Regions from separate parts of the Herbaspirillum sp. UBA812 genome, predicted to be linked through region 2. Evidence: predicted binding sites of a transcription regulator. Region 2 holds the regulator's gene; the other holds the start of a gene.
The links. The regulator HrcA, encoded in region 2, represses chaperone genes, less so after heat shock. The targets are predictions, from matches to a motif close to TTAGCACTCNNNNNNNNNGAGTGCTAA.
Positions count from the first base shown of each region.

Region 1: a site for HrcA is predicted at 2,647-2,673, ahead of groES (co-chaperone GroES). Genes of this name have one in related genera too.

Region 1 is NZ_DBIC01000209.1:6,363-13,059, forward strand. It holds gene B3873_RS13735 (porin) at 1-193, shown strand, start outside; gene groL (chaperonin GroEL) at 447-2,096, opposite strand; gene groES (co-chaperone GroES) at 2,240-2,530, opposite strand; gene B3873_RS13750 (TonB-dependent receptor family protein) at 2,916-5,027, shown strand; gene B3873_RS13755 (branched-chain amino acid ABC transporter substrate-binding protein) at 5,654-6,697, shown strand, end outside.
Region 2 is NZ_DBIC01000375.1:13,518-20,214, forward strand. It holds gene recN (DNA repair protein RecN) at 1-387, opposite strand, end outside; gene B3873_RS24740 (NAD kinase) at 467-1,384, opposite strand; gene B3873_RS24745 (HAD family hydrolase) at 1,421-2,149, shown strand; gene hrcA (heat-inducible transcriptional repressor HrcA) at 2,220-3,248, shown strand; gene fur (ferric iron uptake transcriptional regulator) at 3,369-3,794, opposite strand; gene B3873_RS24760 (outer membrane protein assembly factor BamE) at 4,007-4,555, shown strand; gene dapB (4-hydroxy-tetrahydrodipicolinate reductase) at 4,601-5,407, shown strand; gene B3873_RS24770 (MotA/TolQ/ExbB proton channel family protein) at 5,567-6,262, shown strand; gene B3873_RS24775 (ExbD/TolR family protein) at 6,296-6,697, shown strand, end outside.

The sequences.
Region 1 (6,697 bases), on a different contig from region 2:
CACCGTCGATGGCCGCATGGTGCAGATCAACCTGGGTGCCAAGTATGACCTGTCCAAGCGCACTTCTACCTATGCCGTCATCCGCAACCTGCGTACGTCCGACATGTACAGCGTTGGCCTGGCCAGCGACCGCGTACCAGGTAGTGATCGCAGTCAGACCGGCATCAACGCCGGCCTGATCCACACCTTCTAAGTTCTGGCACTGCATCGGGCTCGTGGGAGCCCGATGTTTTGGCCCGCATCTGCAAGGATGCGGGTCTTTTTTTATGCAGAAGCCTTTGTGAGGTTGATGCTCGGTCAACTCAGCTGCGCGAGCTCGGAGAGGAGGCCTTGCACTCCGGCTCCGCTCCGATCGCCGCCCAACAAAAAACCCGCATCATCGCTGATGCGGGTTTTTCACTTGCAGCACAGGTCATGCAATGCATGGCCCGCAGCCGGAAGGCCAATTACATCATGCCGTCCATGCCGCCCATGCCGCCCATACCACCCATGCCGCCAGGCATGCCGGCCGGCTTGTCCTCGGTCACTTCGGCCACCAGGGCGTCGGTGGTCAGGATCAGGCTGGCCACGGAGGCAGCGTTTTGCAGAGCCGAACGGGTCACCTTGGCCGGATCCAGCACGCCCAGTTCCACCAGGTCACCGTAGGTGCCGTTGGAGGCGTTGTAGCCGAAGTTGCCCGAACCTTCCAGCACCTTGTTCACCACCACCGACGGCTCGTCGCCGGCGTTGAAGACGATCTGGCGCAGCGGCTCTTCGATGGCGCGCAGCACGATCTTGATACCGGCTTCCTGATCCGGGTTGTCACCCTTCAGGTCCTTGACGTTGGCGCGAGCGCGCAGCAGGGCAACGCCGCCGCCAGGCACGACGCCTTCTTCGACAGCAGCGCGGGTAGCGTGCAGGGCGTCTTCGACGCGGGCCTTCTTTTCCTTCATTTCGACTTCGGTGGCAGCGCCAACCTTGATCAGTGCAACACCGCCGGCCAGCTTGGCCACGCGCTCTTGCAGCTTTTCACGGTCGTAGTCGGAGGTGGCTTCGCCGATCTGGGTGCGGATCATTGCCACGCGTGCTTCGATGCCAGCGGCTTCGCCGTTGCCGTCGATGATGGTGGTGTTTTCCTTGCCGATTTCAACGCGCTTGGCTTGGCCCAGTTCAGCCAGAGTAGCCTTTTCCAGGGTCAGGCCGACTTCTTCGGCGATCACTTGGCCACCGGTCAGGATGGCGATGTCTTCCAGCATGGCCTTGCGGCGGTCGCCGAAACCAGGAGCCTTGACGGCAGCGGTCTTCAGGATGCCACGGATGTTGTTGACCACCAGGGTAGCCAGGGCTTCGCCTTCGACGTCTTCAGCCACGATCAGCAGCGGACGGCCCGCCTTGGCGACTTGTTCCAGCACCGGCAGCAGGTCACGGATGTTGGAGATCTTCTTGTCGAACAGCAGGATGAAGGGATTGTCCAGAGCGACGATCTGCTTCTCTTGGTTGTTGATGAAGTACGGCGACAGGTAGCCACGGTCGAATTGCATACCTTCGACGATGTCCAGTTCGTTTTCCAGCGACTTGCCGTCTTCCACGGTGATGACGCCTTCCTTGCCGACCTTTTCCATGGCCTTGGCGATGATGTCGCCGATGTCCGCGTCGGAGTTGGCCGAGATCGAGCCGACTTGAGCGATTTCCTTGGAGGTGGTGGTGGGCTTGGCCAGGTTCTTCACTTCACTGACGATGGCGGTGACAGCCTTGTCGATACCGCGCTTCAGGTCGGTCGGGTTGAAGCCGGCGGCGACGTACTTGAAGCCTTCGCGCACGATGGCTTGAGCCAGCACGGTGGCGGTGGTGGTACCGTCACCGGCGTTGTCGGAGGTCTTGGAAGCGACTTCCTTGACCAGCTGGGCACCCATGTTTTCCAGCTTGTCCTTCAGTTCGATTTCCTTGGCGACGGAAACGCCGTCCTTGGTCACGGTCGGGGCGCCGAAGCTGCGCTCCAGCACGACGTTGCGACCCTTGGGGCCCAGGGTGACCTTGACTGCGTTGGCCAGGATGTTGACGCCGTTGACGATCTTGGCGCGTGCTTCATCGCCGAAAATAACTTGCTTTGCTGCCATGTTGGATTCTCCAGAAATTCGGTTCAGTTCATGTCGCCGGGCTCGGGCCTGAAGGTTCAGGGAGCGCCGGTTGCTGTCTTGTTGCCGATGGCCTTCACGTTTTCTCTATCTATATAGAAGGAAAAGGAAGGCCGGATGCCGAATTACTTCTCGACGACGGCGAACAGGTCTTCTTCGCGCATGACCAGCAGTTCCTGGCCATCGATCTTCACGGCCTGGCCGGAGTACTTGCCGAACAGAACGCGGTCGCCGACCTTCACGGCCAGTTGGCGGACCTTGCCATCTTCCAGGATCTTGCCGTTGCCGACGGCCAGGACTTCGCCTTGGTCCGGCTTTTCGGTCGCTGCGTCAGGCAGAACGATACCGGAAGCAGTCTTGGTTTCCTGGTCGAGGCGCTTGACGATAACGCGATCGTGCAAAGGGCGAAGATTCATGAGAACTCCTTAATTTTCAATAAGTTAGCATTGATTGCGGCGATGCCTGCAACGGTTTTCTTCCAAATGCAGCAGACGTCACCGCATGAAAAAGGGGATTGCGCCCGGCGGCGCTGTTAGCACTCTGCCGTGACGAGTGCTAAGTATAGGGATGGGTTGGGGAATTTTCAAGGCGTCAATTGCCGTGTTTGCGCGCCTGGTCTGCGCAGCGGCACTCAAAAAAATTCGAGGTCAGTTAAGAGAAATGCAGGCATGGCTCTGAATATGTAAAAAATAGAATGCGAATCATTATTATTGCGGCTCTTTCGGATCAGTCCGGAAGAGCCTTTTTTTATAAGAAATGAACGGCGGAGGTTCGCCCGTATTTTTATTGGACCGAAATGTAATGAAGAACAATCAGGCCCCTTTCAACCATGCACGCGATCTGCGTATCGCCACTTCAACCCTTGCCTCGCTCGTGATGCTCGGCTTCCCGCTGGCCGGCATGGCGCAGCAGTCCGCGGCGCCCGAGGGGCAGTCCGGGCTGGAGCCGATCCAGGTCAGCAGCGACTGGCTAGGCACTGGCCTGGAGAGCAGCGTGAAGACCTATCCCGGTGCCCGCACCGTGCTAAAGAAGCAGGAGATCGACAGCACCGGCGCCGTCAGCATCGGCGAGGTGATGCGCCGCATTCCCGGCGTGCAGTCCAGCGACAGCGCCGGTACCTCCGGCAGCGCCATTGCCTTGAACATCGGCGTGCGCGGTCTGACCGGACGCTTTTCGCCGCGCTCCACCGTCCTGCTGGATGGCATCCCCTTGTCGGTGGCGCCCTATGGCCAGCCCCAGCTTTCGTTCGCACCCCTGAGCCTGAACAACATCGAATCGATCGATGTCATCCGTGGTGGCGGCACGGTGCGCTTCGGCCCGCAGAACGTGGGCGGCATCATCAATTTCAAGACGCGCTCCATTCCCGCCAGCGAGGGCATTTCGGGTGATGCCTCGGTGCGCTACAACAGCTACGGCAAGGGTGGTGGCAATGCGCAGTACACCGCCTTTGCCGGCGGCCAGAGCGACAATGGCCTGGGCATGGCCTTCCTGTACTCGGGCCAGGACGGCAGCGGATGGCGCGACAAGAGCGATGAGCATCTCAACGATTTTGCGCTGAAGATGCGCTACGAAATTTCCCCGCGTTCCGAACTCCACGCCAAGTTCAATTACTACGATGTGCTGAGCCGCACGCCGGGCGGCCTCACCACCGCGCAGTACGCCGCCGATCCGTTCCAGAACACGCGCAGGCGCGACAACTGGAGCGGTACCCGCAAAGGCTTCGACGTCGGTTACCTCAATACGCTGTCGGATCATCAGGAGCTGGAGATCCGGACCTACTTCAACCAGGCGACCCGCCAGAGCAGCTTGATCAACGTGACCGGCGTGCGCCTCTCGCATCAGCCGCGCAACTATGAAACGCTGGGCATCGAACCCCGCTACACCCAGCGCTTCGCCTGGGGCGGCACTACGCACGATGTCACCGTGGGTTACCGCTACATCCGCGAGCGCGGGGATGACAACATCTACAACGAAGCGGTCCGCACCGGTGTGCTGAGCGGATTCACCCAGTTCCAGAACAATACCGATGCTCATGCCGGCTACATCGATGACAAGATCGCTGTCGGCAAATGGCGCATCACGCCGGGCCTGCGTTTCGAACAGGTGCGGTCAAGCCGCTACGAAATGGGCAAGAAGGATCCTTACGAGGTGGCCAACGACAAGCTGCTGCCCTCGATCAACCTGGCCTATCTGCTCACGGAGCAATTGACCCTGTTCAGCAACTACAACACCTCCTTCGGCGTGGTGCAGAATTCGCAACTCAACACCATGTCTTCCGCCAATCCGCTGTCGCCCGAACTGGCCCGGACGATGGAAGGCGGCATGCGCTGGAAGAGCGCACGGGCCTCCGCCGAAGCCACGGTGTTCCACATCAATTTTGACAACCAGATCGTGTCGGTGCAGGGAACGACTCCCAACGTCTTCCGCAACATCGGCCGCACCCAGCATGATGGCGTCGAACTGGCGATGGACTATGCCTTCGCTCCGGACAGCCCCCTGAAAGGCTGGTCGGTCTTCGCCAACTACACCTACACCCGCGCCCTGCAGAAGTCAGGCAGCAATCCGGGCAAGGACTTGCCGTTCTATGCACGCACGACCGATACGCTCGGGGTGCGCATGCAAACCGGTCCCTGGACGCTCAACCTGTCGACCACGCATCAGGGCAGACAGTTTGCCGATGAAGCAAACACCGTCGCCGAAAGCGCCGACGGCAGCATCGGAGAAATCCCGGGCGTACGCCTCTGGAATGCGCAGGCGAGCTGGAAGGTGCCGGGCAAGAAGGGATTCGACCTCACCGCGGGCGTCAACAACCTGCTGGACCGGCGCTACTTCACCCGTACCGTGGATGGCAATCTGGGCAAGCTGGTCGGTGCGCCGCGGACTCTGTATGTGCAAGGACGTTACACATTCTGACCGTACTCCGATGAACGAAATCGCGCAAAGTCCACTGCATGCATCGTTCATCTCTCCCTTCCGCAAGCAGGGCCACGAATCCGTGGCATATGCAGAATAATTCTCGCTATGCGGGAATTTGGCTGGAGAAATGAGGCTGGCACCCCCAGCCAGCCTCGTTACAAGTGCAGCTTTCTGCTATTTCCCCACCCTTATTGGTGCACTCCTTCGCATCCCGATTCAAAAAAGTGCATAAAACGTGCGATATGAATGAAGCGCCGCGTTGGCACGGAACTCGCTCTCCCAGCCGCACCATTACGGTGTATTCTGCCCGGCGGGGCGGTGTAATGGAGGAACTGCCCCGCCTGGCCTGGCGCTGCGGCCGGGCCGCTTGCCTGCTGTGGCTCCGTCCCTTTTTATCCGGCGATGCCCCTGGGGAAAGCGCCCGAGTGGCGATGCTGCAAGGCATGGCTCGGTTTTTGCAGTAGCAGAGTCCGCAAGCAAGAACCGGTCAGCGACTGGGAGGCGCTGCGGTGCTTTCCGATCAGGTTGCCGTCCACACGGCGGTCAGAATCGGTCAGCGCACATAACAAATGGCACAACGAACTGCGTTTTCAATCTTTCATTGGAAGTAATAGGAGCAATTCATGCAAAAAATCAAAATGATTCCTGTCGCTACGGCACTGGTGGCAGCGTTCTCGTTCGCAGGGGCAGCGCAGGCACAAGAGGTCATCAAGATCGGTCACGTCGCTCCTCTGACCGGTCCCAACGCACACATCGGCAAGGACAATGAAAACGGTGCCCGCATGGCCGTGGACGAACTCAACGCCAAGGGCTTCGAGATCGGCGGCAAGAAGGTCACCTTCCAGCTGGTCCCCCAGGATGACGCTTCCGATCCGAAGCAAGCCACCACCGTGGCACAGGCCCTGGTCGATGCCAAGGTCAAGGGCGTGGTCGGCCACATGAACTCCGGCACCACCATCCCGGCTTCCAAGATCTACTTCGACGCCGGCATCCCGCAAATCTCGCCCTCGGCGACCAACCCCAAGTACACCCAGCAAGGCTTCAACACCGCCTTCCGCGTGGTGGCCAACGATGGCCAGCTTGGTGGCGTCCTGGGCCGCTACGCCGTCAATGAACTGAAGGGCAAGAACGTGGCCGTCATCGACGACCGCACTGCCTACGGTCAAGGCGTGGCTGAAGAATTCCGCAAGAGCGCCCTGGCTGCCGGTGCCACCATCGTGGCCACCCAGTACACCACCGACAAGGCTACCGACTTCAACGCCATCCTGACCTCGGTCAAGTCCAAGAAGCCGGACCTGGTCTTCTTCGGCGGCATGGATGCCGTGGCCGGCCCGATGCTGCGCCAGATGGACCAGCTGGGCGTGGCAGCCAAGTTCATGGGCGGTGACGGTATCTGCACCACCGAACTGCCGAGCCTGGCCGGTGCTGGCCTGAAGGACAGCGAAGTGGTCTGCGCCGAGGCCGGTGGCGTGACCGAAGCAGGCAAGAAGCCGCTGGAAGACTTCAAGGCTGCCTACAAGAAGAAGTTCAACCAGGACGTCGTGATCTACGCACCGTACACCTACGATGCGCTGATGACCCTGGCTGATGCCATGAAGCAGGCCGGCTCGTCCGACCCCAAGGTCTACCTGCCGGTCCTGGCCAAGATCAAGCACAAGGGCGTCACC
Region 2 (6,697 bases):
CTGGCCGTGGATGTCCACCAGCATCTCGCCGACTTCGCGCAATTGCGCGGCGGTGGCGGCGCTGCCGTTGATGTAGGCCTTGCTGCGGCCGGCATTGTCGATCACCCGGCGCAGCAGCACGCCGTCGTGCTCGCCGCTGAATTCGTGTTCGTCCAGCCAGGCCATCACTTCCGGCGTGGCGGTGAAGTCGGCGCTCACATCCGCCTTGGCCGCGCCCTCGCGCACCACGCTGGGATCGCCCCGTCCGCCCATGGCCAGCGCCAGGGCATCGATGAGGATGGATTTGCCGGCGCCGGTTTCGCCGGTGAAGACGGAGAATCCGCGCGCGAATTCGAGCTCGATGGCATCGACAATCACGAAGTCGCGAATCGTTAAGGTACGCAGCATGGTGGTCTCGCAGCGGGTTGGACGGACAGGCCAGTATGCTCAAGCGAGCCGGCACGCGATGGCCGGGCTTGATGCGCGCTTATTGTAATCGGCCTTCTATGGAGGGGTATTCATTCCAGTGCAGCTTCTCGCGCAGGGTATCGAAATAACTCCAGCCCTCGGGATGCAGGAAAGTGATCTTGTGCGCCGAACGGCGGATCACGATGCGGTCGCCATGCAGCACGCTGGTCAAGGATTGCATGTCGAAGTTGGCGCTGACCTCGCGCCCGGCCACCACCTGGATCACGATCTCGCAGGAATCCGACAGCGTGATGGGACGGTTGGACAGCGAATGCGGAGAAATCGGCACCATCACGATCCCGTGCAGGCTGGGATGCAGGATGGGGCCGCCGGCCGACAAGGCATAGGCGGTGGAACCGGTGGGCGTGGCCACGATGAGGCCATCGGAACGCTGGTTGTACATGAAGCGGCCATCGACCTCCACCCGCAGCTCGACCATGCCGGAGGTGGAGCCGCGCGCCACCACCACATCGTTCAGGGCCAGCGCCCGGAAGATCTCGCTGCCCTCGCGGTAGACCCGCGCTTCCAGCAGCGAACGCGACTCGGCTTCGACCTTGCCTTCCAGCATGTCGGCCAGAGCCGGTATCATGCGGTCCTGGGCGATATCAGTGATGAAGCCCAGGCGCCCCTGGTTGATGCCGATCAGCGGCACGTTGTAGGGTGCCAGCTGGCGCGCAATGCCGAGCATGGTGCCGTCGCCGCCGACCACGATGGCCACGTCGGCGTGATGCCCGATCTGCTCGGGCGTCATGCTGTCATAGCCTTGCAGGGCGATGTTCTCGGCAGTCTCGGACTCGAAGACCACGGTGTGGCCGTGCGACTCGAGGAACACCGCGATGTCCGACAAGATCTGCGCGATGCCGACGGCCTGGAACTTGCCGACGATGGCGACGGTTTTGGGTACGGCTGCCTGAACGGGTAATTTGATGGGCCACATGCTGCGGATTAGACCATAATTTGAGATGACATTGTAATGAAACCAAGCGCTTCCTCCCTGCCCTCCTCGCCCGCTCCCTCCCCCATCGAGGCGGTCCTGTTCGATCTCGACGATACCCTGTGGGCCATCGAACCGGTGCTGGTGCGTGCCGAAGGCCTGCTCTACGACTGGCTGCGCGAGCATGCACCCGCCGTGGTGGCGGCCCATACCATTGCCAGCCTGCGCGAACGCCGCATGGCCCTGATGAAGACCAACCCGATGTACCGCATCGACCTCTGGAAGCTGCGCCACACGGCGCTCTCCGAGGTCTTCCGCGAGCATGACGTGGACCTGGCGCTGGTCGATCCGGCCATGGCCCTGTTCTCCGAAGCGCGCAGCACGGTGGCGTTGTTCGATGACGTCGAACCGGCGCTGTTGCGCATGAAGGGCCGGCTCACGCTGGGTTCGGTCTCCAACGGCTTTGCCGACCTGGAGTGCATCGGCCTGGCCGGGCACTTCGGAGTCTCGATTGCGGCGCATCGCTTCGGCCGCGCCAAACCGGACCCGGCCATCTTCCACGCCGCCTGCGAGGCACTGCAGGTCGCCCCGGCAGCCACCGTCTATGTCGGCGACGATCCGCTGCTGGACGTGCAAGGTGCGCAGCGGGCCGGTTTGCGGGCAGTATGGATGAACCGTTTCGACCGTACCCTGCCCGAAGGCATCACCCCCGACGCCATCTGCCGCGACCTGCATGAGCTGCACGACTGGCTGCAGGCGCAAGCCTGAACCTTCGTACAATTTTTGGAAGAACTGACGCGGCCGTCACATTTACCGGATATGCCGCTAGAATATGCCCATGCAACTCGATAACCGCGCCCGCACACTCCTGAAGGCCCTGGTCGAACGGTACATCGCCGACGGCCAGCCAGTGGGCTCGCGCGCCCTGTCGAAACTGTCGGGCCTGGAACTGTCGCCGGCGACCATCCGCAACATCATGGCCGATCTCGAAGAGATGGGCTTCGTCGCCAGCCCGCACACCTCGGCCGGCCGCGTGCCCACGCCGCGCGGCTATCGCATGTTCGTCGACACGCTGCTCACCGTCGAGGCCATCGACGAGAGCGCCCTCGAAGGCCGCCTGCAGGCGCGCCTGCAGCACAGCGGCTCGCCCCAGAAGATCATCACCAATGCGGCCCAGGTGCTGTCCTCGCTGTCGCAGTTCGCCGGCGTGGTGATGACGCCCAAGCGCGAATCGATGTTCCAGCAGATCGAGTTCCTGCGGCTGTCGGAAAAGCGCATCCTGCTGGTCATCGTCGACCAGGGCGGCGACGTGCAGAACCGCATGCTCCTGACCGACGTCGACTACACCCCGAGCCAGCTGACCCAGGCCGCCAACTACATCAACCAGCATTACGCCGGCCAGTCCTTCGACCAGGTGCGCATCCACCTGCAGGGCGAACTGCGCCAGCTGCGCGACGACATGACCGCGCTCATGCAGGCCGCGGTCGAAGCCGGCAGCGACGCCATGAACGAAGAGGCCGACAACAACGTGGTCATCTCCGGCGAACGCAACCTGCTGTCGGTGACCGACCTGTCTTCCAACATGAATTCGCTGCGCCGCCTGTTCGACATGTTCGAGCAGAAGACCGGGCTCTTGCAGTTGCTGGATGTGTCCAGCAAGGCCACGGGCGTACAGATCTTCATCGGCGGCGAATCTCAGCTGGTGCCGATGGACGACATGAGCATCGTCACCGCCCCCTACGAGGTCAACGGCCGCATCGTCGGTACCCTGGGCGTGATCGGGCCGACCCGCATGGCCTACGAACGCGTCATTCCCATCGTCGACATCACCGCCAAGCTGCTTTCCAGCGCCTTGAGCCAGCACTGATCCCGGCCAGCACAACCATCCGGCCAGGACGCAAAAAAGCCATGTGAGACCTCACATGGCTTTTTTACATTTTCCTTCATGCAGCCTTGCCGGAATCAAGCCAGGCAAGCGGAAGCAAACTTACTTCTTCACTTTCTTGCAGTTTTTGCAATGACCGTAGAGGGCCAGGGCATGGTCGGCGATCTCGAAACCGTGCTCCTGGGCAATCTTGAGCTGGCGCTTCTCGATTTCGGCGTCGAAGAATTCCTCGACCTTGCCGCAATCCAGGCAGACCAGGTGGTCGTGGTGCGAGCCCTCGTTGAGTTCGAAGACGGCCTTGCCGGTCTCGAAGTGATTGCGCTGGAGCAGGCCGGCCTGTTCGAACTGGGTCAGCACGCGGTAGACGGTGGCCAGACCAACGTCGAGGTTGTCGGACAGCAATTGTTTGTAGACGTCTTCGGCGCTGAGATGGCGCACGGAGGTGTTCTGGAAGATTTCGAGGATCTTCAGGCGCGGCAGGGTCGCCTTCAGGCCGCTGGCCTTCAGTTCGGATGGATTGTTCGGCATGGTAGAGTGGGTTCCCGGGTTTTACTGGTCTCGAACAGGCGCGGCGGTCCACTGGGAAGACCTGGCGGACCGTTCCGGCGGGGCGGTGGGGAACGCCCTTTTACACCCGGAACGCACTCATGCCTATTTAAGAAGTAAGTTCTAGCTTATCATATAGCGCTTTAGGCTCATGGCTCAACCCGGTTGAAATCTTTATGCGCATGCTTTCCCGAATGAAGTCCCGTCATCACACCACCGCCATCGGCGTCCTGGCTGCACTGGCCGTCTCGCTGGCCGGCTGCTCCTCGACCAAGGCACCGGAACAGGCAGCACCCACCGATACCTCGGGCGTGAAGGTGACCGGCAAGAGCAACAGCCTGTTCGGCTTCTTCAAGCCCTACCGCATCGACATCCAGCAAGGCAACTTCGTCTCCAAGGAAATGGTGGCGCAACTGCGCCCCGGCCTGACCCGTGACCAGGTGCGCTTCGTGCTGGGCACGCCGCTGCTGACCGACATGTTCCACAGCAACCGCTGGGACTACGATTTCCGTCTGGCCAAGGGCAACGGCGAGATCATGACCAGCCGTGTCTCGGTGTTCTTCAAGGATGACCTGCTGGATCACGTCGAAGGCGGCCAGAACCTGCCCACCGAAAGCGAATACCTGACCCTGATCACTGACGCCAAGGTCGGTTCCAAGGCCGGCTTCAGCGACAAACCCAAGGACGACAGCGAGATCAAGCCCGCCTCGCCGGTGGCGCCTTCCTCGGCCACCAACAAGTAAGCCAGGCAAGCCCCGTCCTTCGCACTTCTTTCTTCCGAGTTTTACATGACTGCACTGAATATCGCGGTGACCGGCGCCTCCGGGCGCATGGGCCGCATGCTGATCGAAGCCATCCTCAATGCCGAGGGCCTGCACCTCTCCGGCGCCCTGGATACACCCGCCTCGCCTGCCATCGGCACCGATGCCGGCCTGTTCCTGGGCAAGACCACCGGCGTGATCATCGAATCCGAGCTGGCACGCGGCCTGGCCGGTGCTGACGTGCTGATCGATTTCACCCGTCCGGAAGGCACGCTGAAACACCTGGAATACTGCGCCGCCCACGGCGTGAAGGTCGTCATCGGCACCACCGGTTTCGAGGCCGAAGGCAAAGCCGCCATCGCCGAATTCGCCAAGCGCACCGCCGTCATGGCCGCGCCCAACATGAGCGTGGGCGTCAACGTCACGTTGAAGCTGCTGGAACTGGCCGCCAAGAATTTCTCGCACGGCTACGACATCGAGATCATCGAAGCCCACCACCGCCACAAGGTCGACGCTCCCTCCGGCACTGCGCTGAAGATGGGCGAAGTCATCGCCGATGCGCTGGGCAAGAAGCTCGACGACGTCGCCGTCTACGCCCGCGAAGGCGTTACCGGTGAACGCGATCCGTCCTCCATCGGCTTTGCCACCGTGCGCGGCGGCGACATCATCGGTGACCACACGGTCCTGTTTGCCGGTATCGGCGAGCGCATCGAGATTTCGCACAAGTCCTCCAGCCGCGTCTCGTACGCCATGGGCAGCCTGCGCGCCGCACGCTTCCTGGCCGACAAGGACACCGGCCTGTATGACATGCAGGATGTGCTGGGCTTCAAGTAAGCCGAGCCCGCAATCACAGGAAATGCCCGACGCTGCCGCGCCCCACCAGGTCCGGCAGCGAATTTTTTTGGGGTCCGCCGCTCCAAGCGACTCACCCTCAGCCAACCGTCATTGACTCCCTGCCGCGTGCGCGCGGCGTCTTTCCCGAAAGCACCTACCATGGAACAGAACGTTGGATTTGCCCACTACTGGGCCCAAGGCGATGCCGTTTCGCACTCGGTGGCCTATCTGCTGTTGCTGATGTCGATCGCCAGCTGGTTCTACATCCTCTCCAAGGCCTGGGCCGCCTGGCGCATTCGCCGCGGCAGCAATGCCCTCGAACAGTTCTGGCAGGCACCGACCCTGGCCGACGCCACCGCCGCCATGCAGCGCCTGGACAGCGAACAGATCTACACCCCCATGGCCGAGCGTGCCGCCGAAGCGGCCGACATCGGCACGCGCCAGCAGGGCACGCCGTCGCTCAACGCCGCGACCGATCCGGGCGAGCTGATCACGCGCACCCTGCGCCGTGAAATCAACCGCGTCTCGGCGCGGCTGGAACGCGGTCTGACGCTGCTGGCCTCGGTCGGCTCGACCGCGCCCTTCGTGGGCCTGTTCGGTACCGTCTGGGGCATCTACCACGCGCTGGTGGCGGTCTCGGCCAGTGGCACGGTGCAGATCGACAAGGTCGCCGGCCCCGTGGGCGAGGCGCTGATCATGACCGCGCTGGGCCTGCTGGTGGCGATCCCTGCCGTACTGGCCTACAACGCCTTCACCCGCATCAACCGCGTGGTGCTGGCCGAACTGGATGGCTTCGCACATGACCTGCATGCCTACCTGACCACCGGCGAGCGCGTCGGCGGCATGCGCAAATAATTTTTTCGACACCCGATCCGAGAGGAGTCCCACATGAGTTTCGGCGGATTCAACGACAACCAGAACTCGGCCCCGATGGCCGACATCAACGTCACCCCGATGGTGGACGTGATGCTGGTCCTGCTGGTGATCTTCATCATCACCGCGCCCATGTTCACCCACGCCCTGAAGCTGGACCTGCCCACGGCGCAGTCCAACCCGGCTCCGGAAAAACCGGAGACCATCACCCTGGGCATCGATGCGGCCGGCAAGCTGTACTGGAACGACCAGCCGGTCAGCGAAGAGGACATGGATGCGCGCCTGGCTAAGGCTGCGGCCAAGAAGCCGCAGCCCGAGCTGCAATTGCGCGCCGACAAGTCGACCCGTTATGAAATGATCGCCGAAGTGATGTCGGCCGCGCAGGGTGCGGGGCTGACCAAGCTGGGCTTCGTCACC